Regions from separate parts of the Bacillus sp. DX3.1 genome, predicted to be linked through region 1. Evidence: riboswitches for the same ligand, from Rfam matches in the RefSeq annotation. Region 1 holds a riboswitch; the other holds the start of a gene.

What was found. Region 1 has a riboswitch for cobalamin ahead of metE (5-methyltetrahydropteroyltriglutamate--homocysteine S-methyltransferase). Riboswitches for the same ligand answer to the same signal wherever they lie in the genome.
Region 2: it holds a riboswitch for cobalamin, as region 1 does, so the genes downstream of both, QRE67_RS14880 (DUF4430 domain-containing protein) here and metE (5-methyltetrahydropteroyltriglutamate--homocysteine S-methyltransferase) in region 1, are expected to answer to the same signal.

What each region holds. Positions count from the first base shown of each region.
Region 1 is NZ_CP128153.1:3,725,588-3,738,292, forward strand. Features, by position in the region: gene QRE67_RS18520 (hypothetical protein) at 1-140, opposite strand, end outside; gene QRE67_RS18525 (MDR family MFS transporter) at 1,041-2,576, shown strand; gene QRE67_RS18530 (PadR family transcriptional regulator) at 2,666-3,223, shown strand; partial or broken gene QRE67_RS18535 (RNA-guided endonuclease InsQ/TnpB family protein) at 3,727-4,704, opposite strand; cobalamin riboswitch at 5,001-5,189, shown strand; gene metE (5-methyltetrahydropteroyltriglutamate--homocysteine S-methyltransferase) at 5,316-7,604, shown strand; gene comJ (competence protein ComJ) at 7,889-8,278, opposite strand; gene nucA (DNA-entry nuclease) at 8,336-8,770, opposite strand; gene QRE67_RS18555 (DUF3967 domain-containing protein) at 9,011-9,763, shown strand; gene QRE67_RS18560 (sensor histidine kinase) at 9,790-11,064, opposite strand; gene QRE67_RS18565 (protein YkzT) at 11,376-11,576, shown strand; gene QRE67_RS18570 (aminotransferase A) at 11,838-12,705, shown strand, end outside.
Region 2 is NZ_CP128153.1:2,997,110-3,009,814, forward strand. Features, by position in the region: gene QRE67_RS14865 (hypothetical protein) at 1-48, shown strand, start outside; gene QRE67_RS14870 (YwiC-like family protein) at 111-833, opposite strand; partial or broken gene QRE67_RS14875 (ECF transporter S component) at 1,315-1,661, opposite strand; gene QRE67_RS14880 (DUF4430 domain-containing protein) at 1,817-3,565, opposite strand; cobalamin riboswitch at 3,687-3,940, opposite strand; gene rraA (ribonuclease E activity regulator RraA) at 4,249-4,734, opposite strand; gene ybaK (Cys-tRNA(Pro) deacylase) at 5,318-5,794, opposite strand; partial or broken gene QRE67_RS28690 (restriction endonuclease) at 6,251-6,361, opposite strand; gene QRE67_RS14895 (hypothetical protein) at 7,055-7,252, opposite strand; gene QRE67_RS14900 (VanZ family protein) at 7,467-8,363, opposite strand; partial or broken gene QRE67_RS14905 (SDR family oxidoreductase) at 8,530-8,616, shown strand; gene QRE67_RS14910 (YjcZ family sporulation protein) at 8,993-9,085, opposite strand; partial or broken gene QRE67_RS14915 (histidine--tRNA ligase) at 9,452-9,592, shown strand; partial or broken gene iscB (RNA-guided endonuclease IscB) at 9,675-10,922, opposite strand; gene QRE67_RS14925 (hypothetical protein) at 11,647-12,294, opposite strand; gene QRE67_RS14930 (SDR family oxidoreductase) at 12,397-12,705, opposite strand, start outside.

The sequences.
Region 1 (12,705 bases):
AAACTGCGAACTTGCAATGTTACCTCTACATTTGGAGTAGAGCTTTCACTTGTAACCCCTTTAAAGTCACCACCCAGCCACAGAACAGGCTGTGAAAATAGAGGAAACTCTTCTTTCGTTATCATTTTCCAACTTTTCATGATAGAAATTCACCTCATTCCGGATGATATTACTCAACAAATTTATCCTGCTCTCATGGGCAGTAAGATACTTTCCCCAAAACAGTTCACTTTAGACTTCCTCTTATCTTCTTTCGACGAAAATATACACTTTCACCTTTTTCACCTTTCTTTTATATCTTATTCGACAATTCAATAAAAAAACCATTCTAAAAAGCTGTACAATACTGTACAGCTTTTTAGAATAAAGTACAATGTCCCATTCCCTATGCCTATTATATAAATCCATTTTGATTTTTCGACATATAAGCCGCGGCTATGGATAACATAAGGTGACCTGCACTCGTTTTCTCTCTTTGTTTTCACTTGGCACGGGGCAGGAAAAGGATCTGACCGCTTCTATGCATGAATGGATGCTCTCTCCCACCTAAAAAGAAGGGTTTTATGTCGGTTTTTTAATTTGTATTTATATAGAAAGTGTCATTCTTATATTATGAATCATTTTTCATAATATGTTTTATATACCAATCTATTCCCCACTAATTCCCATACTATTCATTAATTATCTTCTTCTTAGATCTATAAAATAAAGAGAATTTTGCCAGAAGAAAAAATTTGCCTTTTAGTCAAATTTGACTATAATATGAATTGTGCTTTCTGTTCTTTATTACATTGAAACTACCATCTCAATTTTATCCCTCTCTAACGAGCAGTAAACTCCTCACTTCAAAATTCAGAAAAAACAAAGAGGTTAGATGGGAGACAACTGCCCGTAAAAGTTCGATTGGTGATAGAAATGCGAACAGCCTAGGTAGAATCACGCCCGTACATAAGAACCTAATTGATTGTGAACGACTCCTTATGAGGAAAATAATGTCTCATTAAGGAAAATTTAATCTTACTATAAAAGGAGGGATATGTTTGGAGGAGCAAACATATCAAAACAAAGCAAGTAAAACGAAATTTGTTGTCGCCGGATTGTTACTTGGTATTTTAATGGCAGCAATGGATAATACAATCGTTGCATCGGCCATGGCGACAATTGTTGGAGACCTAGGGGGATTTGATAAATTCGTTTGGGTTACTTCAGCTTATATGGTAGCAACAATGGCAGGAATGCCGATTTTCGGAAAACTATCTGATATGTATGGACGTAAACGGTTTTACATCGGCGGATTACTTCTCTTCTTACTCGGTTCAGTACTTTGCGGCACAGCATCTAGTATTGAACAGTTAAGCATTTACAGAGCGATTCAAGGAATTGGTGGCGGTGCTCTTATGCCAATTGCTTTCACCATTATGTATGATATATTCCCACCGGAAAAACGCGGTAAAATGACAGGACTGTTCGGAGCTGTTTTTGGAACATCAAGTGTATTCGGTCCGTTATTAGGCGCATATATTACAGATTATATAAGCTGGCACTGGGTTTTTTATATCAATATTCCATTAGGGCTCATTTCTTTCTTTTTCATCTCGAAGTATTATAAAGAATCCCTACAATATAGAAAACAAAAAATTGACTGGGCTGGTGCTATCACACTTGTGGTAAGTATTATTTGCTTAATGTTTGCTCTAGAACTTGGCGGCAAACAATACGCATGGAATTCCAATATGATTCTTGGCTTATTTGCTACATTTGTTACTATGCTTATTATCTTCTTCTTCGTAGAACGAAAAGCAACAGAACCAATTATTTCTTTCCACTTATTTAAAAAGCCTTTATTTGCAGCAAGTCAAGGTGTTGCGTTTTTCTACGGGGCAACTTTTATTATTTGCACAGTTTACATTCCTATCTTTGTGCAAGGTGTTCTCGGTGGATCCGCAGCAAGTGCAGGATTAATTTTAACGCCAATGATGGTAGGATCTGTAATTGGAAGCCAAGCAGGCGGACAACTTGCAACACGCACAAGTTACCGTAATATTATGATTGTATCTGGTATCCTCTTTGTACTTGGCATCTATTTACTTGGCACATTAACGATGGAAACACCACGTACACTCGTAACAATCTTTATGATTCTTGCGGGGCTCGGAGTTGGCTTCTCTTTCTCTGTTTTAAGTATGTCTTCCATTCATAATTTAGAAATGCGCGATCGTGGTTCTGCTACATCAACAAACTCGTTCTTCCGTTCTCTCGGAATGACTCTCGGCGTTACTATTTTTGGTACAATACAAAATCACATTTTTACTGATAAGTTAAAAGCAGTTTTTCCTCCAGAGTTAGCTAAGATGGCACCTAAAGATGGAGACACAAGCTTTTTATTATCACCAAATGCTGCCGAAAAAATCCCACCACAAATATTAGATGGGATTAAACAAGCTTTGGCAACATCCATTGCTGATACGTTTTTCTGGGCTCTTATTCCTGCTATCTTAAGTATTATCTGTATCATATTAATGGGAAAAGAACGTCTCGTAATTGGAACAAGTAAAAAACAAAAACAAGTAAGTTAATAGTAGTAAAAGGAAACGGTATACCTCTTTATCGAAAGAGGTATACCGTTTATAATATGTATAAAGTTTATTTTAGGAGTTGAGACAGCATGAGCATGAAACTAGTCATTCTCGGCTTATTACTCGAAGGAGACAAACATCCATACGAAGTACAGCATACAATGAAAGAACGACAAATGGATTGTTATATTAAATGTGCAAAAGGTTCTCTCTATTACGCTTTTGAACAATTAGAAAAACAAGGTGCGATTGCGATTACAAATGTGGTACGAGATACAAACCGACCAGATAAAACTATTTTCCATATTACCGATATCGGCAAAGACCTTTTTCATACTCTTTTATTAAAGCAATTTGAGGCCAAAAATCAAATATACAAACCAATTTATTCAGCTCTTTCTTTTGCTCATTTTGGTGATGAAGAAGCAATTATTCCTATTTTAGAGAAAAAGAGAAATGACACACTTCAATATTTACATACGATGAAAATGATATACGAACGCAGTAAAACAAACATCCCACGGGCACAGCTATATATTTTAGCAAGTGTTATAGAACACATCTCTGTTGAATTACGTTGGTTAAATGAACTACATAAAGATGCAAGCGCTGGACGTCTTTCCGAAATCGGCACAGACATAAAGTGAAGGCTCTAACGAGCAGTCACCTCCCACCTAACCTCTTTGTCCTATATGAATTTGCGGGGGCTTTACCGCCCGATTGGTTGCGTTTCTATCAATAGGAGTATTCATCTCCTGCTGATAAACCCTCAACCAATCGGGCTCTTATATTTTCCATTTCCCCTCTTCTCTCATTTTAAACTATATATATCCATTTTGATTTTTGGGCATATGGCCGCGGCTATGGATAACAAAAGGTGACCTGCGCTCGTTTTCTCTCTTTGTTTTCACTATGTCTGGGCAGGAAAAGGATCTGACCGCTTCTATGCATGACCGGATGCTCTCTCCCACCTAAAAAGAAGGGGTTTATGTCGGTTTTTTAATTTGTATTTATATAAGATATGACTGACCAGTGAATGACCCCTCCTTAACACTCTTACGAGTTGTTTGAAGAAGGGGCTTCCTGTTTCATAGAGCGTTGCTGCTTGGGGGTAACCCAAGCAGTCTTACATACTCTCCACAGACGTCGTTTATACTGTTTGGACACAACCTTGCCCTACAGTTTCAGTCGTTCTCACAAGTAATTGTTCTAACCCTTTTCGCAAAATATTTAGACTCGCATTATGATCCCTGTCTAATAGCGTTCCACACTTTGCACAAATATGTGTCCGAATAGAAAGCGATTTTTTTACACGATTTCCACAGCCAGAACAATCTTGCGATGTGTAAGCTGGGTCTACTTTCACAAGCAGACCTCCAAACTTCTCGCACTTATACAGAAGCATACTGCGAAAAGCACCCCACCCCGCATCAGAAATCGACTTCGATATCTTTCGATTCCGAACCATGTTTCGGATATTGAGATTTTCCATACAAATCACCGAATATTCTTGGGTAAGGTAATAACTTAATTTGTGTAAAAAATCTTTTCTTTGGTTTGCTACCTTTTCGTGAAGGTGTCGAACCCGTTCTACTTGTTTATTATAGTTCGCAGAGCCTTTCTTTTTCTTCGAAAGATTACGCTGTGCTTTCTTAAGTCGCTTTTCTTTTCGGCAGAGAAATCTTGGATTTTCAAATGCCGTTCCATTTGAAAGAACAGCATATTTGTTTAACCCCACATCTATACCAATTGAATTTTCCATAGCAATAGAAGAAGGTACAGCTTGTCTTTCGACACTAAAAATAGCGTACCATCTCTTGGATTGGCGTTTGATAATCAGTTGTTTGATGGTTCCTTCTATCGGACGATGAAGAAGAATATCAATTTCTCCTAGTCTTTTGTTATATAACTTTCCATTTTCAGAAAAAGACATTGCGAAACGGTGTTTCCTATTCGGTTTGAATCCAAATTGAGTGAAGGTGAGGCTATTATATTCTTTATACTTTTTCAATTTTGGATAGTTGGAATCCCCACGAAAAAAGCCATCATATGCCTTTTTCAGTCGTAAAAATACTTCTTGTAAGGGCTGTGATGGCACTTCTTTTAGAAACGGATAAGCCTTCTCCTCCCTACCATCTGGGCTATGCCCTGCACGTGCTTGAGGAAGGGGACTTCTGTTGGATTACTGTTAAAACGCAATAAAAAACAATCGATACTATTTTTCTTCCAATCTGTTATAGAAAAGCAAAACGATTTACACAGTAAAAAAATAGTTTCCATCCCTCTAAAAAACGTTGATAAAATTCAGAATATTCTCAATAATAAAGATTAAAAATTTACGAATATTCTTATTTCAAAACAGTGGACAAAATTCAAAAAATTATGTTAGAATTTGTTTCAATATCATATTCACTTGTTAAATTCCTTTCAAAAAGGAAAATAGGTACACGAAATTTTTTATTTCGTGTTTAAAAGGGAAGTTTGGTGAAAATCCAACGCGGTCCCGCCACTGTAAGTGCAGAGAGCTCTTTCCTATACCACTGTGAAAACGGGAAGGTGAAAGAACTCGTATGAAGCATCAGCCAGGAGACCTGCCTATTTTAACAACACTGATAGACTCACGGATGATGAGGAGGTGTTTTTAACGGAAATGGAGTATTTTCTGCTCCTATATACTTTTCGTTAAAAGCATTTCCGAGTAAACGGAAATGCTTACTTTCAATTAGGGAGGAAATTTAAATGGGAATTCAAACGAGTAACTTGGGGTATCCACGCATTGGATTACACCGCGAATGGAAAAAAACATTGGAAGCTTTTTGGGCAAACAAAATTAATGAAGAACAATTTTTAACGAACACGAAAGAAATTCGTCTTCAACATGTAAAAACACAGCAAGAAAAAGGCATTGATTTAATTCCAATTGGTGATTTTACATACTATGATCATGTACTGGATACAGCTTATATGCTCGGCTTTATCCCATCCCGTTTTTCTGAGTTTACGTCTTATCTTGATGTATATTTTGCGATGGCACGTGGATCTAAAGATCACGTCGCTTCTGAAATGACAAAATGGTTTAATACAAACTATCATTATATTGTTCCTGAATATGAAGAAGGATTAAAGATTTCTTTAAAAGATAACCGTCCTCTTCGTTTATATGAAGAAGCAAAACAAGAACTAGGAGTAGATGGGAAACCAGTAATATTAGGACCCTATACATTCTTAAAATTAGCAAAAGGTTATAAACAAGATCAATTTTCAACAATTCTACAACAACTGGTTGCACCTTATGTACAGCTATTAACTGAATTACATGATGCTGGTGCACGCTTCGTACAAATTGACGAACCAATTTTTGCATCTTTAACAAAAGAAGAAATCGCACAAGCGAAAGAACTTTATGAAACAATTCATAAAGAAGTACCGAATGTATCTCTTATTCTACAAACTTATTTCGATAGTGTAGAAGAAAACTATGAAGAGATTATTACATTCCCTGTATCCGGCATTGGATTGGACTTTGTTCACGGTAAAGAAGGAAATGTAAAAGCAATTGTAGAACACGGATTCCCATCCGATAAAATTTTAGCTGTAGGTTGTATAGATGGCCGTAACATTTGGAGAGCAGATCTTGATGATGTTCTTTCTTTATTCGAGACATTAAAAGAGCATGTTACGCCAAAAGATTGGATTGCTCAGCCTTCTTGTAGCTTATTACATACTCCGATTGACAAGACAGAAGAAACGCACCTGTCAAAAGAATTATATGATGCACTTGCATTTGCAAACCAAAAATTAGAAGAGCTTACTATTTTAAAACAAGCACTTGTACATGGTGTAGAAAGCATAAGTACAGAACTTACAGCTTATCGAATTGCTCATGAAGCAATTCGTTCTTCAGCTGCACGTAATCGTGAAGATGTGAAAGCATCACGAGCAGCGCTTCAGGAAGCAGACTTCTCTCGGCCTCTTCCATTTGAAGAACGCTATGCTGTGCAACAAACTGCATTACAATTACCATTGTTACCAACAACAACAATCGGTAGTTTCCCACAAACTACTGAAGTTCGTCAAACACGTAAACAATGGCGTAATGGTGATATTACAAATGAACAATACGAACAATTTATTGAAAAAGAAACAGAAAAATGGATTCGGTATCAAGAAGAAATCGGTCTTGATGTGCTCGTTCATGGAGAATTCGAACGAACTGATATGGTGGAATACTTCGGAGAAAGACTTGCTGGTTTCTCTTTCACAAAAAATGGTTGGGTACAATCATACGGTTCTCGTTGTGTAAAACCACCTGTTATTTATGGTGACGTTGCTTTTATTAACGGAATGACAATTAAAGAAACTGCATTTGCACAAAGCCTTACAAATAAAGTTGTAAAAGGTATGCTAACAGGACCTGTAACGATTCTAAACTGGTCATTCGTTCGAAATGATATTTCCCGAAAAGAAGTTTCCTACCAAATCGCATTAGCACTTCGTCATGAAATTAAATTACTTGAATCTTCAGGTATCCGTGTTATTCAGGTCGATGAGCCAGCGCTTCGCGAAGGAATGCCACTAAAAGAAAAAGATTGGGAAGCATATATCACATGGGCTGTTCAATCATTCCTTTTAGCAACTTCTTCTGTAGCAAATGAAACACAAATTCATACACATATGTGTTACAGTAACTTCGAAGATATCGTAGATGCGATTCGTGCATTAGATGCCGACGTTATTTCTATTGAAACATCAAGAAGTCACGGTGAATTCATTCACACATTGGAACATACAACATATGAAAAAGGAATTGGCCTAGGAGTCTATGATATTCATAGCCCTCGTGTTCCAAGTAAAAATGAAATGTATACAATTGTAGAACAATCCTTAAAAGTATGTGATCCGAAATACTTCTGGATTAATCCTGATTGTGGTTTAAAAACAAGAAGAACAGAAGAAGTTATTCCTGCTCTGGAACATATGGTTCAAGCTGCAAAACAAGCACGTGAATTTCTAAAAACAAATGTATAATTAAAAAATGAGGATGTCCAAAAAGGGCATCCTCATTTTTTATGCTATGAAATTTTCAACTTGCTTTCGTCTCTATATAAATCCATTTTGATTTTTCGACATATAAGCCGCGGCTATGGATAACAAAAGGTGACCTGCACTCGTTTTCTCTCTTTGTTTTCACTATGTCTGAGCAGGAAAAGGATCTGACCGCTTCTATGCATGGCCGGATGCTCTCTCCCACCTAAAAAGAAGAATTTTATGCCGTTTTTTTAATTTGTATTTATATATTTGCGGCGGTGTTATCATTCTCTCTCTTCAAAATACAGTTCATACTGTACTTTATAAAGTTCATCTTCTGTCGGTTCTTCAAGTGGAATTGCTTGTACAACTAGTATATATGCGCCTTGTGGAATCGAAATATGTAGTTTATTAGAAAGAATACTACTTATATAAACACCATCATTATGCACAGTAAATGGTGCTGATATCGTTCTCATCACTCCTTCTTTCTCTACATGCTTCCCAACAACTGCAGCAATTTCACACGTATAATCAGAGAGCGTTTCAAAAATAATGGTACCATCCGTTTCGGCATACCCTCTCTCGAAATCTTCATCCGTCCATTCCACATACGGTTGTTTTTCCTCATGATTCATAACGATTAATTGTGAGTAGGAAATTGTTAACTCCATGTATGCCCTTCCTTTCCATCATTTACTTTCAGTCCATTCGCCTCAAATCATTATCTGCTATTTCACCACAAATTTCACACGTGTGCCATCTGAATATTTGTCTAACTTATTCCCAACCCAAGAACCGGCACCTCGGTTATCACTCGGATTAATATATTCAATATGTGCACCTTTTCCACCTTCTTTGCACATTGCCATCGGCCATTCATCACGGTCATACCCTTTTTTTGCTGGATACGGAGCTAAAGACAGCTTTCTTCTATCAGCTGCACCATTTCGATCAATCGTACATACCTCAGAATGCCCTTCATTTATTGCATCTGCAATATGCTTTCCAGTTTCAGGGTAACGTTCTTTTGGAAAATCTAGAACTTGGTCATATGCGAATTCTTTCTTACTCTTTGGTTCTGTTGGTGTGAATACCTCATAAACAGCAACCAAGATAGAAAGAATCGCGATAATTGAAATAATAATGCCTTTTAATTGCTTCATATATGTACCTCCGTTTTCAAAAAACCTTTTCTCATCTTAGGTTATTATAACAAACTTACCAAGCTTATGTTTTCAGACATTATTTGCGCTCTTCTTCTTCTTTACGCCAAAAATATTCATTTTTATGCAACTTCTCACTAATCATGTAGAAAACTTCTAACCTTCCGACATTCTTTTTTAAAGGAAGTATAAATAAAAAATGGAATTGGTATATACGATACTTTTTGGGGAGGAAACGTCATGGAGGCAATATATAAAACGAAGGATGTCACAAATAAAACCGGAATCCCGAAACATATAGTTCGAAAATACAGTCAACTTTTAGAGCAACATGGTTATATAATTGCAAAAACTGCCGATGCTCGTATATATAAAATGGATGATATGCAGCTTTTAAAATCAATTCATGAACGAGCAGCTACTTTACAAGAAGACATCACAGAAACAATTCCCATCATTTTAAAAGAAAAAAACACCCCACCCGTACCCATCCTAAAACAGAATCAAGAAGTGAAAGCGAAAGAGGAAGAGCGAAACTTTAAAGAATTTATGTTAAAACTTGAGATGCTCGCACAACTAAATGAAGCTATTATTCATCAAAACTCAACCTTAATTACTCAAAACCGTTTAAAAGATGAAAAACTGGATGAATTAATGCAGCAAGTCTATGTAAAAGAAGAAAAACAAGCGGATATGCTGCAAGATCTTGTCGATCACGCCGTCCAAACAGATGCTCTACAAAAAGAAAAAATGGACTTATTAATGAATCATATGTATAAACGCGAATCGAAGCAAGAAGAAAAGATGAATAAGCTTGTCAATCACGTTTACAATAAGGACAGCAATCGAGACAATCAACTCATGCAAGTCATTCGTGAAATTCAAGAAACAAAACGATTAATAGCCGCATCAAAAGAACAGAGCTTCTTTCAATCATTTAAAAATTTATTTGTCCGGGTTAAATCTGAAAAAGCAAATGAAATGAATAAATAAAAAAAGTTACCTTTTTTTGGTAACTTTTATTCCTTGTTTATGACAGCTGGCAACGTAATAATTGCTTCGGTTCCTTTTCCACTCTCACTTTGATATTCAACCGTACCATTATGTGCCTGTAGAATACTAAACGTTACCATCAGCCCTAGACCAGTTCCTTTTTCTTTTAGCGAATAATAAGGCTGCCCAAGTCTCGCTAGCTGTTCTTTCGTCATCCCAACACCGCTATCTTTTACTCGTATCATAATGACATTACCTTGTTGAACAGCGGTTACTTTTAAATACCCTTTATTTTCTTGAATCGCTTCAATTCCATTTTTAACAATATTCATAATTGCTTGTTTTAATTTTGTTTTATCGCCAATTGTATATAGATTTTCAGAAATTTCAACTTGTAAATAGACACCTTGCATTGCAGCAAATGACGACATTAAAGTAGTCATTTCAATGAGTTGTGCAGATAAGCATATGTGTTCTTTTTTATCAATTTGTGGCTTGGCTAAATTTAAATAATCCGAAATAATTTGTTCAGCTCGATCTAGCTCTGCCAATACAAGACGCATATAGTCCTTATTCTTTACATCTTCTGTACTCTCTAACAACTGAATAAAGCCACGAACAACTGTAAGAGGATTTCGTACTTCGTGTGCTACACTTGCCGCTAGCTCACTTATGATATTCAGTTTCTCAGATTTTTGCATTTCTGTACGCAGCAGCGCATTTTCATTTAAATACTCTGTTAAATACACTTGAAATACCATTGTCATAATCATAATAAGAGAAGCAAATATGTATCCGCTGTATAAGTGAGACATAGGTGGCGTAAAGCCTGCTCCTAGCAACACATCAAACATCTCGAATACTAAACAGACGAGCACATATAAAGATGATATGATGAAGGATAAAATAAGCTTCTTATTCCTTGGGAAAATGGTCCACTTTTTAGATAACAATAGAGGAATAATTGCAAGAAACAGAACTTCTATTATTCGAAACCAATTTAGCCCATGCAAAAACCAATCGTATATAACAAAAATAAAAGCTGGAATGATTCCCACTATACCACCATACAAAAATCCACTGATAATCGGAATTTGGTGAAAATTATAACCACAAACATTACCAAAACACATGGGATACGTCATAGAAAGAACAAGCGTAATACTTGATAAAAACATAATAAAGTAGCGATTGGGCTTTGGAGGCATATTTTGATAACGATTTAGGCGAATCGCTTCATATAAAAATAGTGGCAGAATAATGATAGCAACTTGAATCATTAAGTCACGGATAAGCACCATACCCTCTCATCCCCTATATGTATTTTGATATGATTATATCATTTTATAGACATTTATGTTTTAAAATTTAGATTTTTCTCAACATTTTTGTAAATCATTTGTGAACATTAGTTAAGAAATGTTACAACTTTCCGAAATGATTGTAAACCCTGTACCAAATTACAACTAGGCAGTATACAATGAATACAGATTAAGAAAATAAAACAAAACACAGTCCAGTAAATGGACAATTATAACAGCATACGGCATATAATCCATACTATCTATGTTTACAAATAAGTGACCACTATTTTAGTAGGAGGAAGATAAATATGGCAGGAACTACGCTTGTTTTAAATGAGGAAAATTTGGTTGTTCTCGAAAATGTTGATAAATCAGTATACGAGGAACTACAAGAAAAAACTGGAGAAGAAAATTGCACATGCGCTGTCGATGCATCGGTTGTACATCTTGGAAAGGTATCTTCTGTTCTTTGGAATGAAGATGAGATAGATTGGGCATACGGTTATTAAAAAGGTCGCATTAAGCGGCCTTTTTTTATATGCTTAAAGAGGATGTTCAAAAAGTCCGGTAAAGATTGCCGCCCTATTTCTTCGTTACGTCGCCACTCCGGTACTCATGTAGTTCCATCTACACTCCTTATCCTCCTAGCTTCCGCGCCTCGAACTACTCGGCTCTCTTTATCCTTCTTTTTGAACACGTATTTAAAAAGCGAAGATATAAAAAATATGGTAAAATAAAAGAAATTTTGCAACGGAAGAAAGGGAGACAAAATGGAACAATTCATTAATCCAAGAGTAAAGGATATTCAAATTTCTGGTATCCGTCAGTTCTCTAATATGATTCAAAACTATGATAATCTCATTTCTCTAACAATTGGACAACCCGATTTCCCAACACCTTCTTTAGTAAAAGAAGCTGCAAAACGGGCGATTACAGAAAACTTTACGAGCTATACACACAATGCTGGGCTACTAGAATTACGCAAGGCGGCTTGTAATTTTTTGAAAGAGCGTTACGATTTACACTATTCACCAGAAGACGAAACAATCGTTACAATCGGTGCGAGTGAAGCAATCGATGTTACGTTTCGTACGATTTTAGAAGAAGGCACAGAAGTTATTTTACCTGCTCCTATTTACCCTGGCTATGAGCCTATTATTCGGATGTGTGGTGCAACACCTGTTTTTGTAGATGTTCGTGAAACCGGATTTCGCTTAACAGCTGCTGCGATTGAAAATGCGATTACAGACCAAACAAGATGCATCGTTTTACCTTATCCTTCTAATCCAACTGGTGTAACACTCTCAAAAGAAGAATTAACAGACATTGTAGCTGTTTTAAAAGATAAAAATATTTTCATCCTTTCTGATGAGATTTACAGTGAACTTGTATATGAAGATGATCATACGTCCATTGCTCATTTTCCCGAAATGCGTGATAAAACAATTGTCATTAATGGTTTATCAAAATCCCATTCCATGACAGGCTGGCGTATTGGTCTTTTATTTGCTCCAGACTATTTAGCAAAGCATATTTTAAAAGTTCATCAATATAACGTTACATGCGCCACTTCAATTGCACAATATGCTGCGATTGAAGCATTAACAGCTGCAAAGGACGCACCGCGAATGATGCGTC
Region 2 (12,705 bases), 730 kb from region 1:
GCACTAGAGCAATGTGACAGTACCGTAAATATGTTAGAACAAGAATGAATGCTCCCCGCCTTCTTCTTACAGGTGGTTTTTTTGATAAAAAAACACCCACATGGGTGTTTTTACATGGCATACTGAAATAGTATTGCCGTTGTGATTAGAAAATATACAGCATTCACAATTTCTAAAATACCTACTTTTAATATTGAAATTTTCTTCCCATACAATACAATCGCTCGAATTAGGCTTGGTATAAAAACTAACGAAAGCCATGGATTTACAATAAAGGACGCCGTGATTAAAAAGGTATGATAACCCCATGAAACATAGCGATAAGTCGGATTATGCTTTTCACGAATCATTGTTTTCACATAAAAAGTACTACCTAAAAAATAGAGAAAGGATACAATTGCAATACTCCAAGCTATTCCATCAATTGTTTTCATGGAGAAATAATAACTAATCATACCACCAATACAGAAAACAATAATTGCACAAATATCATTTACTAAAGCACGTTCTTTTTTTTGACGCGCATAATGCATATTCACAATAAATAACGGGATCATAACGACTGTAAATAAAAGAATCCGCCATTCATACATCAAAGCTATCATCCCGAAGACACATGCGATAACAAAATAAATGATTGCCCAGTGTAAATAATATTTTTTTCGCGTTTGCCTTATATACATTAAAAACGGATATGTTGCTAAGTAGATAAATAACCAAGCAATAAATAGTGGAATATGATAGAAAGTAGCTTTACCAAGTAAAACGCTTAGTAAAAACGGAATGAGCAGCATCCCCCAGGCACCATGCTGCTTTGGAACAACTGGCTTCATGAATATAACACCTCACCTATGAAAATATTTCCCATTTACTATTATATAAAATTTCCATGTTAAAATTTAAATATATTAAAACAATTTTTTGTCATTTTTACAGTAACGATTAATCAAACGTTCCATCTTTTAAAAAGAAATTTCACCCTGTATTCTCTTATGACTGAAATAAAGTGAGACTTTGATCAGTGGAAGATACTCCATCTCCCATCTATCTTCCTTGAATTCCTCATAATTTTGAGGTGGGCCCCTTACTACCCGCAAATAGAAATAAAAAATGCTCCTTACCTTTGGTAAGAAGCATTTAAGAGGCAAACGAATATGTAAGTCGCGACCCTACAGTATATAACTATGTTTTACGATACATACTTATGCTTTGTTTACTTGAGAAGTTCACGTGTTTCTCACCTTCTAAAATGCCATACATCTTTTTAGGTGGGAGAGAGCATCCGGCCATGCATAGAAGCGGTCAGATCCTTTTCCTGCCCCATAAGTTTCTCATTATAAGCGTATTCCGAAGTAAACCCGCTGTAAATCCCATCATCCACCATGAAAACATTTGCCACGGTATCCACGCGGTCCTTGTCCTAAAAATATATTAGACACAAGTGCTGCAGTAGCTCCAATGATAAAGCCTGTCTCACTTCCGAAAACAATAGCTGAAACAATAATTACAAACGAAGTTGGTTGTACACTTGGAATAATTGAAAATTGAAAACGGCTAACTGCTGCTATCGCTGCTAAAACAGCAACAATAACGATTTCACGTGAAACAAATGCTTTTTTTTCAAATTGAATATAGAATGGTAACATAATGACGATTAGCATAAATAAACTACACCAAATATAAAATTTATCCGTTTGACTACATCCAACAAGCAATCCGAATGAAAGGACAAATGAGATCAACCATTTCATCATACTCATATGTTTCTCACCTTGCTTAATAAAAATTAGGAGCAAATCATTGCTCCTAATTTTTATTAAGCTGCTTTTCGTCTCCATAAAACATATGCTGAAGCAATGCATAATACACCCATTCCTACTGGCATAGCAGCATCCCAACCTGACGCTCCTGTTTTAGGTAATTGACCATTTCCCGCAGTTTTTTCACGATTTACTGTTTTTTCTTTTACTACAACACGAGATGTTTCCTCTTTCGGTTGCTTTTGCTGCTTTTCTATAACTTTTACTTCATCTACTATCAGCTGCTTCGGTTCTACAACCGTTTTTGTTTCATTTTCAGTTGAAACGTTCGTCCAATCGTAAATGGAACCTTTCCCGTTTACATAGTCTTTATATTGTATAAGAGCTAATAGGGCTTGTTCAGTTGCCATACTACTACCTTCTTTTCCGCTTGACAACCATTTGAATTCACCATTTGCTAATTGATAGGATATTAAGTTTTGAACAGCATTATAATTATTTTTAATAAATGCATTGCTCGTCGGATTGATTCCTGCTGCAGCTAGACCAATAATAGCTTGCGAGACACTATTGGAATTTTCTTTACCGTCAGCTAAAAACCCACCTGTTTTTGTTTGTTTTTTTGATAAAAATTGTACTGCTTTTCCAATGGATTTCTTAACTTCTGGTTGCTGTTTATATGGCGCTAATGCCGATAAAACCATACCTGTTACATCAACATTACTAGCGTCCTTTTTACTGCTCTGAACATTGTAAGTCCAACCACCATCTGTATGTTGAGAAGCTAAAATTGCTTTTACTAATGTATCACGATTCCATTTTGCATCTACTGGTACTTCATATTTTTTTGTATCAAGTGCAATAAGACTAAGTGTATAACCTGTAATAGAATCTAATTTTTCAGATTGATAAAGTCTTTGAATTAAATTCTCCCCTGCAACATTCTTTGGGTTACCATTAACTGCTGTAACCGCTAAAATTGTTCGTGCTACATCGGTAGAATTGAATCGATTTATACGCTTTTCTACTTTTTGTGTTAAAGACTGTAAATAGCTTATTTTTACCTCTGTTGGTATACTTTGCTCTGAATGCCCAAGTGCAATTGCAATCCAATCACTATCCACTCCGTCTTTCAGCATCTTTTGAGAAGCTTTTTGAATTGCACGATCTACCTTTTTCATTAGTAATTCATTTTTTATTGATTCTTGTGGTTTTTGCTCATTTGGCTTTTGTCCATCTGGCTTTTGCTCATCTGGTTTTTGTCCATCTGACTTTTGTCCATCTGGCTTTTGCTCATCTGGCTTTTGTCCATCTGGCTTTTGCTCATCTGGTTTTTTCTCATCTGGTTTTTTCTTACAAGTTCCTATCTTATCAAGTACTTGTTGAAGTGTTTCCTGACTCATTTTGTTCCAGTCTACAACAAAACGAAATGCAACAACATCTCCAGCTTCTAATTTATAACTATCTGCTCCACCCATTGCCGCTTTATCATTTACATCATAAGTCCATCCACTTGTTTCCCCAGCCATTAAACCATCAATACTCTTTATATACATACCATATTTCGTATTTTCGGCTGTTACTTTGCCATTCATGACCTTTTGCAATAAACTATAGGCTGTTTCCCCATCTTTAATTGACACTTCTTTTGGACATAAAATGATTCCTTTTTGCGATTCCCCAATAATCGCAAGCGTTGCTGTTTTCCCTTCAGCAAACGCAATATGTACAGTATTTGCGAAAGAAACAAATACTAATGCAAACGTCATTAATGACGTTTGCAGCCACTTTTTCATCGTTGCCATCTCCATCCGTTCCTCCCTTTGCAAAAAACTTACATAAAAAAAGCCCTCTAAGGGCGTGCAAAAGTACTCTCCACTTGAAAGTGCAAAACAAAATGCACAACACCCCCTATCCTCGTAGGTAATGGTTGTATTTGCATAGGAAAGGTAACCTGACTTATGAATGATTTATCCCGCATTAACGGACAGTACGACCCCCACCCCAAGATTCTAAAAAATTCAAGGAAGATATGTGGAGGATAAAGAATCCCCCATTGATAAAAGTCTTACTTTATTGTTACATCATTCACTTACAGTGGCGGGACCGCATTGGATTTTCACCAATTTCCCCTCTTAAGTAATCAATAAATACTATACACCTATACAATTATTAACATTATGAATTTCTGTATTATTTTACTATTGACGTAGCTTTTTGTCTATGTTTTATCTGATTTATTTTCTAAGAATATTATAGAGTAAATGCTATATAAATCCATTTTGATTTTTCGACATATAGCCGCGGCTATGAATAACAAAAGGTGACCTGCACTCGTTTTCTCTCTTTGTTTTCACTATGTCTGGGCAGGAAAAGGATCTGACCGCTTCTATGCATGGCCGGATGCTCTCTCCCACCTAAAAAGAAGGGTTTTATCTCGGTTTTTTAATTTGTATTTATATAGTAATAGACTTTTATTGAATATATTTCACTCTTTCATATGAATTGGCTCATCACATACAATTACCCCGTCTTCATCGGCATACACATAGTGATCTGAAACCCAAGAAATTTCACCAAAGAACAAAGGTATTTTTCTTTCCCCTCTCCCTTCTTTCACACTTCTTTTCGGCATCGTCCCAATCGCTAAAATACCTATATCAATATTACGAAGCTCTGCACTATCACGAACACAACCATACACAATAATTCCCGCTAAATTCCGTTCCTTTGCAATGTTTGCTAAATTATCCCCAAGCAAAGCACAATTCGTAGAACCTTCACCATCCACCACTAATACTGTTCCCTCCGGTAAAGTTTGTAATGCTTGTTTCACTAACACGTTATCATCTTTCACTTTAACTGTTGCAATCTTCCCGTGAAACTGCTCTTTCTTTCCATAAGACTGAAAGATCGGACGGCATACTTGTACCTTATTTTCAAATGCATCACAAAGATCCGTTGTTCGCCACATCTTCTTTCCTCTTTTCTTTTTCGATATACGTTACGTATTCTTGTACTTTCGCCATTCCCCTGTCTTATTTTGCAAAATTTTATATACTATAAGAAGAATATATATAAGGAAGTGTAGCTTATGAGCAGTAAAACAAACTTTTATCGCCTATTAAATATAGCATAAAACCCCATATACTGAACAAACGGCTCAATTATATAAATCCATTTTGATTTTTCGACATATAAGCCGCGGCTATGGATAACAAAAGGTGACCTGCACTCGTTTTCTCTCTTTGTTTTCACTTGGCATGGGGCAGGAAAAGGATCTGACCGCTTCTATGCATGGCCGGATACTCTTTCCCACCTAAAAAGAAGGGTTTTATGTCGGTTTTTTAATTTGCATTTATCTATTCCATAGACGTGTTAGCAAGTTCGTTTGCAAACTTGTTAATTTCCGTACTTCTTCCTATATATAGGAGAAAACTCTTCGTATTTTTAAAATTTTCTTCATTAAGCTTCCTATTGTATATCTAGAGATACATGAGAGGGTATTTAGATAAAATCCGCCCTGCCGATTAGTCAGCAGGGCGGATTCTGATAAACTATTTTATTAAATCAGCAAAGTTTGCTTTCGTTGTCTGGATTAAGCTCTCAACCTTTAGTTCAATTTGCACACCAATTTTTCCCCCGCTGACTATAATTGTTTCTAATGATCGAGCGTTTGTATCTATAAAAGTTGGAAATAATTTTTTCATCCCCACTGGCGAGCATCCACCACGAACATATCCGGAGACTTTTGTAATATCCTTCACCGCAATCATTTCCACCTTCTTTTCACCAGCAGCCTTAGCAGCTGTCTTCAAATTGAGCTCAGTATCTACGGGAATAACAAACACATAATATGCTTTGCTAGCTCCTTGAGAAATAAGTGTTTTGTACACTTCCCTTGTCTCCCTTCCAATTTTTTTGGCAACAGAGATGCCGTCGATTTTTCCGTCCTCTGGACTATATGACATCATGGAATATTCTATTTTTTCTTTGTCTAATATACGCATTGCATTTGTTTTATCTTTTTTCATATTATCCTCCTATTAATGCTTCAACAAAAATTCATATCATTACATCTGGTACATTTATTTTTATTATACAACTTTGTCATTATATCCGAGTGAAATTTCCCCAATAAAATATCCTTTTTAAAATATCATATACCTCGTGTTTTTCTTGTTTTTAGAATTTTAGGATCATCTATATAAATCCATTTTGATTTTTCGACATATAGCCGCGGCTATGGATAACAAAAGGTGACCTGCACTCGGTTTCTCTCTTTGTTTTCACTTGGCATGGGGCAGGAAAAGGATCTGACCGCTTCTATGCATGGCCGGATGCTCCCTCCCACCTAAAAAGAAGGGTTTTATGTGGTTTTCTAATTTGTATTTATATAAATTGAATTGAATTAAGAACTATGAATATCAAATTTAAATTAATATACTTTCACTCAACAGAAGCAAACACAAAAAAGAAAACCCTGCAGATTAATTGCTAGCGGGATTTAGTACATATTGGGGTAGTGAATAACTTTCAATGGATTCCATATACATTTCTGCTAACCGTGATCCATCGATTAATTGAGCATTTAATTCTTTCACATTTAAATGAGACAAGCATATATTATCGTATAGGACCCCCACTCATAGAACCCACCGTAAAAAGAGCACTTTTATACAGTGCTCTTTTTCGGCATATAGAATTTAGATACCAAATAACGTTTTTGTTAACTACCTCTACTTTTATGTATTAAATTCATTTGTTTTGCAATGGACAATCTAATTTTTGTCCTATTTAGAATAAAATAATCCGTAATCTTCAATTTTGGAGAGATAAAATTTGAGACCATATTCAGGATATCACTATAGTACTATCCATTTATGTACTGATATGTGCGGCTATTGCTTTCCTCTCCCACCATCAGTAAAAGACGCTTGTCTTTCAGCTTGTATGAAAAAATGTTTTATGTAGCAATTTTATCAACACCCTCATATCTGGAGATAGTCCTATTAAAAAGTACAGAAACAAATTGTTACTGTACTTTTATTATTTTTTATCATCATTTATCCCAATTCATACTTATAATATACTTACTTTTTTCATACTGAGTAGACATAACATCACTTATCAGAAGTTGTTAAGTCCATTTTTTACAGATGGTCTCAATATTGTGTGTTATGTATTCAAGCACCTTCACCAATAAAGATATCCCTTATCCTCATTATTCCATATAGAGAGCAACACCCCTCTCTCCGTTAGAAGAGAGGGGTGTTGCTCGTTCTTAAAATCTTTTATTTTTGTTTGCTGTTTTTTCTAAGTAAGAAAAGCCCTGTAAAGGAAGCCCCAAATGTAATTACAATTGCAACAGCAAGGATTCCCCAGGACACAACATTGTTAGGAATTGACCTAGCAAAAGTCGATAAGAGTGCTCCTAAAGTTGCTAACCAGACTAAAGCTACCAGATTAGTCCAGCCTGTTTTTTTTGTCATGATTTATTCACCTCCCATTCTTTGATTATATCATTTGGAATAAGCGATTTATTTTATATTTTTGAATACAAAACGTAACAAAAACGAAAGTTTTATCTCTTCATAGTTGTCAATGAAAATTCAGTTCATTTTTTATTTTGGGGAACAATTAATTTCTTAAGTTGATGGGCATGTATAGTGACCCCTAGTATCTGAACTAGTGGATTTCAATTCATTATTTTTTCCATTCTGTAAGCTTAACATCCCATAGCAATGCATCTGTATCAATAAATTTAATACTAAGTTCATTTGCTTTATCCAACTCTATCTCAAAAGAACTTGTGGATGTAGATATGCTTTCTTCAGAGAATCGAATGGTTTGTACATCTTTTCCATCAATAGAAATAATTATCTTACCGGAATGTTTGCTAGCACCATCAGGGATACCGAGATATCCCGAAATTTTTGCATACTTACCTTTTAACAAGTATTTAAATTGCTGAGAATTTGTCCCTTTACTACTATACATATTTAATTTAGGTTCAATTTTTTTATGAGCCACTTCAAAGCTAGTGGAATTGTTAACTTTCGGTACATATCCAGTACTTTCTGTCAGTTGATTTAGCGCTATAACAGTTCCATTTTTTAGGGATTGTTGTTCCTTTTCTAATGATTTATTAATTTCACCTACAACTACAAGTACTCCTAATGTCAAGATAAATGCTGTTACACCTGTAATAATAAAGTTTTTCAAAGTATTATTAGAGCGAAATCCTATTTTATATGCACAAAATCCTATTGTAGCACCCATTGCATTCACAATTACATCATCAATGTCAAAGCCACCAAGAAAAGTAACCATTTGTAGGACTTCTAGTATAAGAATAGAAATACAGAATGAAGTAATAAATCTAATAAAGCTACAACGATATAACATAGGAATTAATACCCCAAAAGGTATGAATGCTGTTAAATTTCCAAAATTAAAAAACCATAGATTAAAATCTTCCCCATCTACCATATTTGGCAAGCCCAAAGGAATACTACTCGGAATTAACTGGAATTCATATTCATGGTTAATATATTTTAATCCCAATCTATCGAAACCAAGAAACATAAAGTAGAGGATCAGAACGGAATATATTCCTAATATTGCAAGGGTAATGTTACGATGTTTTCCTTTGATAATAAAACCTCCTATTACTAATAATTGTTCTTATTTATACTTTTGCAAATTCGTATATTTTAAATATAACAATAAAACCATGTCGGCGTAAGTAGTAATAATCGGTTCTGTTGCAAAAACCATTAAATTTCTTGTGAGTGAAGAAGCAGATTGGATTACAGGTCAGATTATTCATTCAAAAGGCGGATTTAAAAGATAAATTAAACAAAAAGGTTCTGGTTCTAGAGCCCTTTTGTTTTTAATTTTAAGGATATATCAATTGGTGTAAAGAAATTCACTTAAAGTAACGGGTACTAATATTTAACGACACGTACCAAAATGATTAATCTTTTTTATAAAATAAGTTGAAATTAGACCAAAGAAAGAGCATGTTTTAATTAATCTTTTTTCAAAATATGCTTTTTTTTGTCGTTTTTTTATCACGGTTAATAACATTAATTTGATCAAACTTTATTACAAAGTTATAACTTACTTACCCTATATAATTTTAGTTACCATAACCCCACTTATCGGTAGAAATTTTTTTATACAAAAAAAGACACTCGAATAGGTGTCTTTTCTAATTAATAACCATTTTAACAGAAACAGCTACATCCAATAATAATTAAAAGAATAAACAATACGATTAATAAAGCAAATCCGCCACCAAATCCGGCTTCAAAGCCCATATTTTTTCCTCCTTTTAAGAGGTAAAACTAATGAGTATACATGGTTTTCAACGGTTGCGTATCACATATTATGTTTTAATGTAAAATGTGAGCATGTTTTTATAAAAATAAAAAACTTGAACGCTAAAAAGATTGATAATTCAAACTTAATTTAGTATACTTTAAAAAAGCCTTAAGGAGTGATCTCTTATGTTTAGACGAAACACTTCTTTCCAACTTCATCATCATACATAAAGCCGTGTATTCCGAGGAATTTTTTCTTCGTGGGTACACGGCTATTCCTGTTAACCCACGAAGCCATTATAAAGCTATGTGGGTATTTTTATACCTGCATAGCTTTTTTTATTTTAAAAAGGAGTGATCATAATGAATGTACGCAATGTAAAAGGAACGAAAGATTATTTACCTGAAGAACAATTGTTGAGAAACCAGATTAAAAGAGTTTGCGAGGAAACATTTGAAGCATATGGCTGTAAACCGCTAGAAACACCTATTTTAACGTACTTCCCGAAAGAAGTCCCCCCTCTTCAAGCGCGTGACGGGCGATAGCCAAGCGATAAGGTGGGGATGAATTTCGGTTAGGCATCGCCTAACTGACTTGTAAGAATAACCAATTATGATTGTGGTGCATACATTCAATATCCGATATATTCACTTGTTTATAAGATTTAGCAGGATTTTGTATATAATGGCCGTCCAAATCTTGCACATACACCATCTTCCCTGTAAATCCTGTCACGAATCCTATTTGTCCAAACGCTTTCACCTTATCACCTAGATACACTGTGCCTACATACGGTGTATTTTTATTATTTCTTTTCGCTGTTCTATTTTTCGTTTTTCTTCCTTTTCTTGCAGTTGCTTCATGAAGAGAACGCTTTTTCTTTCTAAATTGTTTGATGCGAAACTCACCACTTTGCTGATATTCTTGTAATTGTTTCGGATTGGTAATCGCAATGGCATCATTATAATGTGTTTTTGATAATCTTAATTCTTTTCGCTTCGGTGTTGTGTAACTGCCATACGTGATCTCACAATCTAAACGCTTCATGATTTGAAGCCGCAAAATATTCATAAAGGCGGTCTCTTTATACTGTTTTGGTTCCTTAAAAACGTGTTTAATTTTTCCTTGATGGAATTTTTCATGGCAATCTTCATGTACTGTCACGAGGTTCTCTGCCATATCTGAACCACCCTTATGTCGCTCAATTAGATGGTGTGTGTGCAAAATGCCACCTTTTTTCTTACAGATTTGACATGTATAATGGTCCCTCGCAAACACATAGTATCTTGTATTCCAAAAGCCAAATGCGTCTCCTTGTTGGTACTCTTTCCCTTGTATATCAGGGTTCTTTAGTTTTTGGGCATCGAATTTGCCAACTTCTACAATGACTTTTAGTGAAGGTAGTAACGATTTGAATATTTCAATCCAATGAATGATGTTATCGGTTCGGCTTTGAATCGATGGTGGAAGCCAGCCATCTTTCTTTTTTCGATTGAGAAAGCGCGCTTTTCGGTAACGGGTTTTACGTTGTCTTCGGCTTCTACGTAATGTGGCTCTAAGAGTAAGGTTCTCTTTCACATCCTGACGTCATTCAATGGTTCCTTTCGCTAGTACTTTTTCCTCTGTTGTAATTGCGATCCCCACATATTTTGCACCGCTATCGACACCGATTGTAATAGGTTGTACTGTTTCACCAGTCGCATATTGCAATTGAATGGTAAACGGTGTGTAACCTATAATCTTAGCTTTTCCTTGTTTGAGAAGAAGCCGCGCCTTACGAGTACTGCAAGGCATGAGCGGTTCTCCACGTAAATTCTTGACAAATACACGCATGTTTTGTCCCTCCTAAGAGTTTGTTTCCCTTCGCCAATGTTTGTAGGTGTTAGCAACTTCTTATGAAAGAAGGCTTGTGGTTGACCGTTCCTTCCCAACCAGAACTGTTACAGCGCCACCATAGAGCCAAGAACTAGGGAATTATTCTTGGGTATGCAACCTACGAACGTAGTCTACAAAAGGCTGAGGCTAGACAACCAGGGCTTTTTACAAGCCCCCACTTCAAAACGCGTTAGCGTTTAAGTGGTGGGTAGTTGACATATGTATGAACTGATGTCTTATAAATATGGTGGTGGCGCTGAAATTTTAAAAGAATACTTATAGAATGGGCCGTCCTTACTCTGGACGGTTTTCTTTCCTCGATTGAGTATCCATACCTGCAAATTAGTTGACATAATAAAATTATGATATATACCATTGTGTTTTTCATCTAAATATAAAAGTACTATTTTAAATAGAAATAAATAAAAGAAGAAACGTATGTTGGTTTCTCCTTCTTTATATATAAATCCATTTTGATTTTTCGACATATAGCCGTGGCTATGAATAACAAAAGGTGACCGGCACTCGTTTTCTCTCTTTGTTTTCACTTCGTATGGGGCAGGAAAAGGACCTGACCGCTTCTATGCATGAACGGATGCTCTCTCCCACCTAAAAAGAAGGGTTTTATGTCGGTTTTTTAATTTGTATTTATATAAAATACTCTATTTAAAAATCAATTATTTTATGAAAGCTTATTTATAAGTTGATTTAAATCTTGCTTTGATTTTGTCGTTAACGATTTAATTCGTTTTACATCGATTTTTTGTTTCTCCGTTGCAACGATTAACGGATATATGCTTTGCCCGATTGTTTTATAGTCAGTTGGATGTGCCGTTTCTAATTCTTTTTCTACTACATCCCATTTCTCATTAATTTGTTTTCCGAGCTTGTTTACCGTATCCAATTTTGGGTTAGCCGCTAATTGTTTATCTAAGCTTTCAATCAATTGGACAACTTCTTTCACATTTGTTTTCACATTCAACTTCTGTTTTGGAGTTGTTGCTGTTGTATCTTTATTCGATGTTTTCCCATTTGTAGTTTGATCCGTAGTTTTAGCATTTGTCTCTTTACTAGTTTCTTCCTTATCTGTCGTTTCTTTTGAACTCTTTTGGTCATTACCTGATTTTCCAGTAGTAGTAGTTGTGTTTGTTTCTTTCCCCTCGCCTTTCGTCGCGCTCGTTTCGTCTGCACTCGTCGTTTTTGCATCTTCTTTCGCGTTTGTTTGTTCCTTTTTCATTTCTTGCCCCTGATCTGTGGAGGTACTACAAGCTGTAATGGAGAGCATTGTACCAATTGCTAATGAAGCAATCGTAATTTTTTTCATTTTCATAAAAAGCCTCCTATACTTACAAATTAAACCTCCCTAATACGATTCTATTTATTATTGAAAATTCCTTTTCACTCTATTTTTTGTAATAAACTGTAATATTTATCAATAAAACCCACCATTTGAATGAATCACTTGCCCGGTTACCCACGCTGCCTCTTCACTTATTAAAAATGAAATGAGACGTGCCACATCCATTGGTTCTCCAATTCTACCAGCTGGAAACCTTCCAATAAGAGATTCCTGTACTTCTTTATTCATCCACCCTGTTTGTGTCGGTCCTGGATCAACTGCATTTACAGTGATTCCTTTTTTTGCTGCAGCCGGTGCTACTGAATTTGTAAATGCTTCAATTGCTCCTTTTGTTGCTACATATGCAAGTTCATCTGGCATCGGTCCTAACGACTGTCCGGA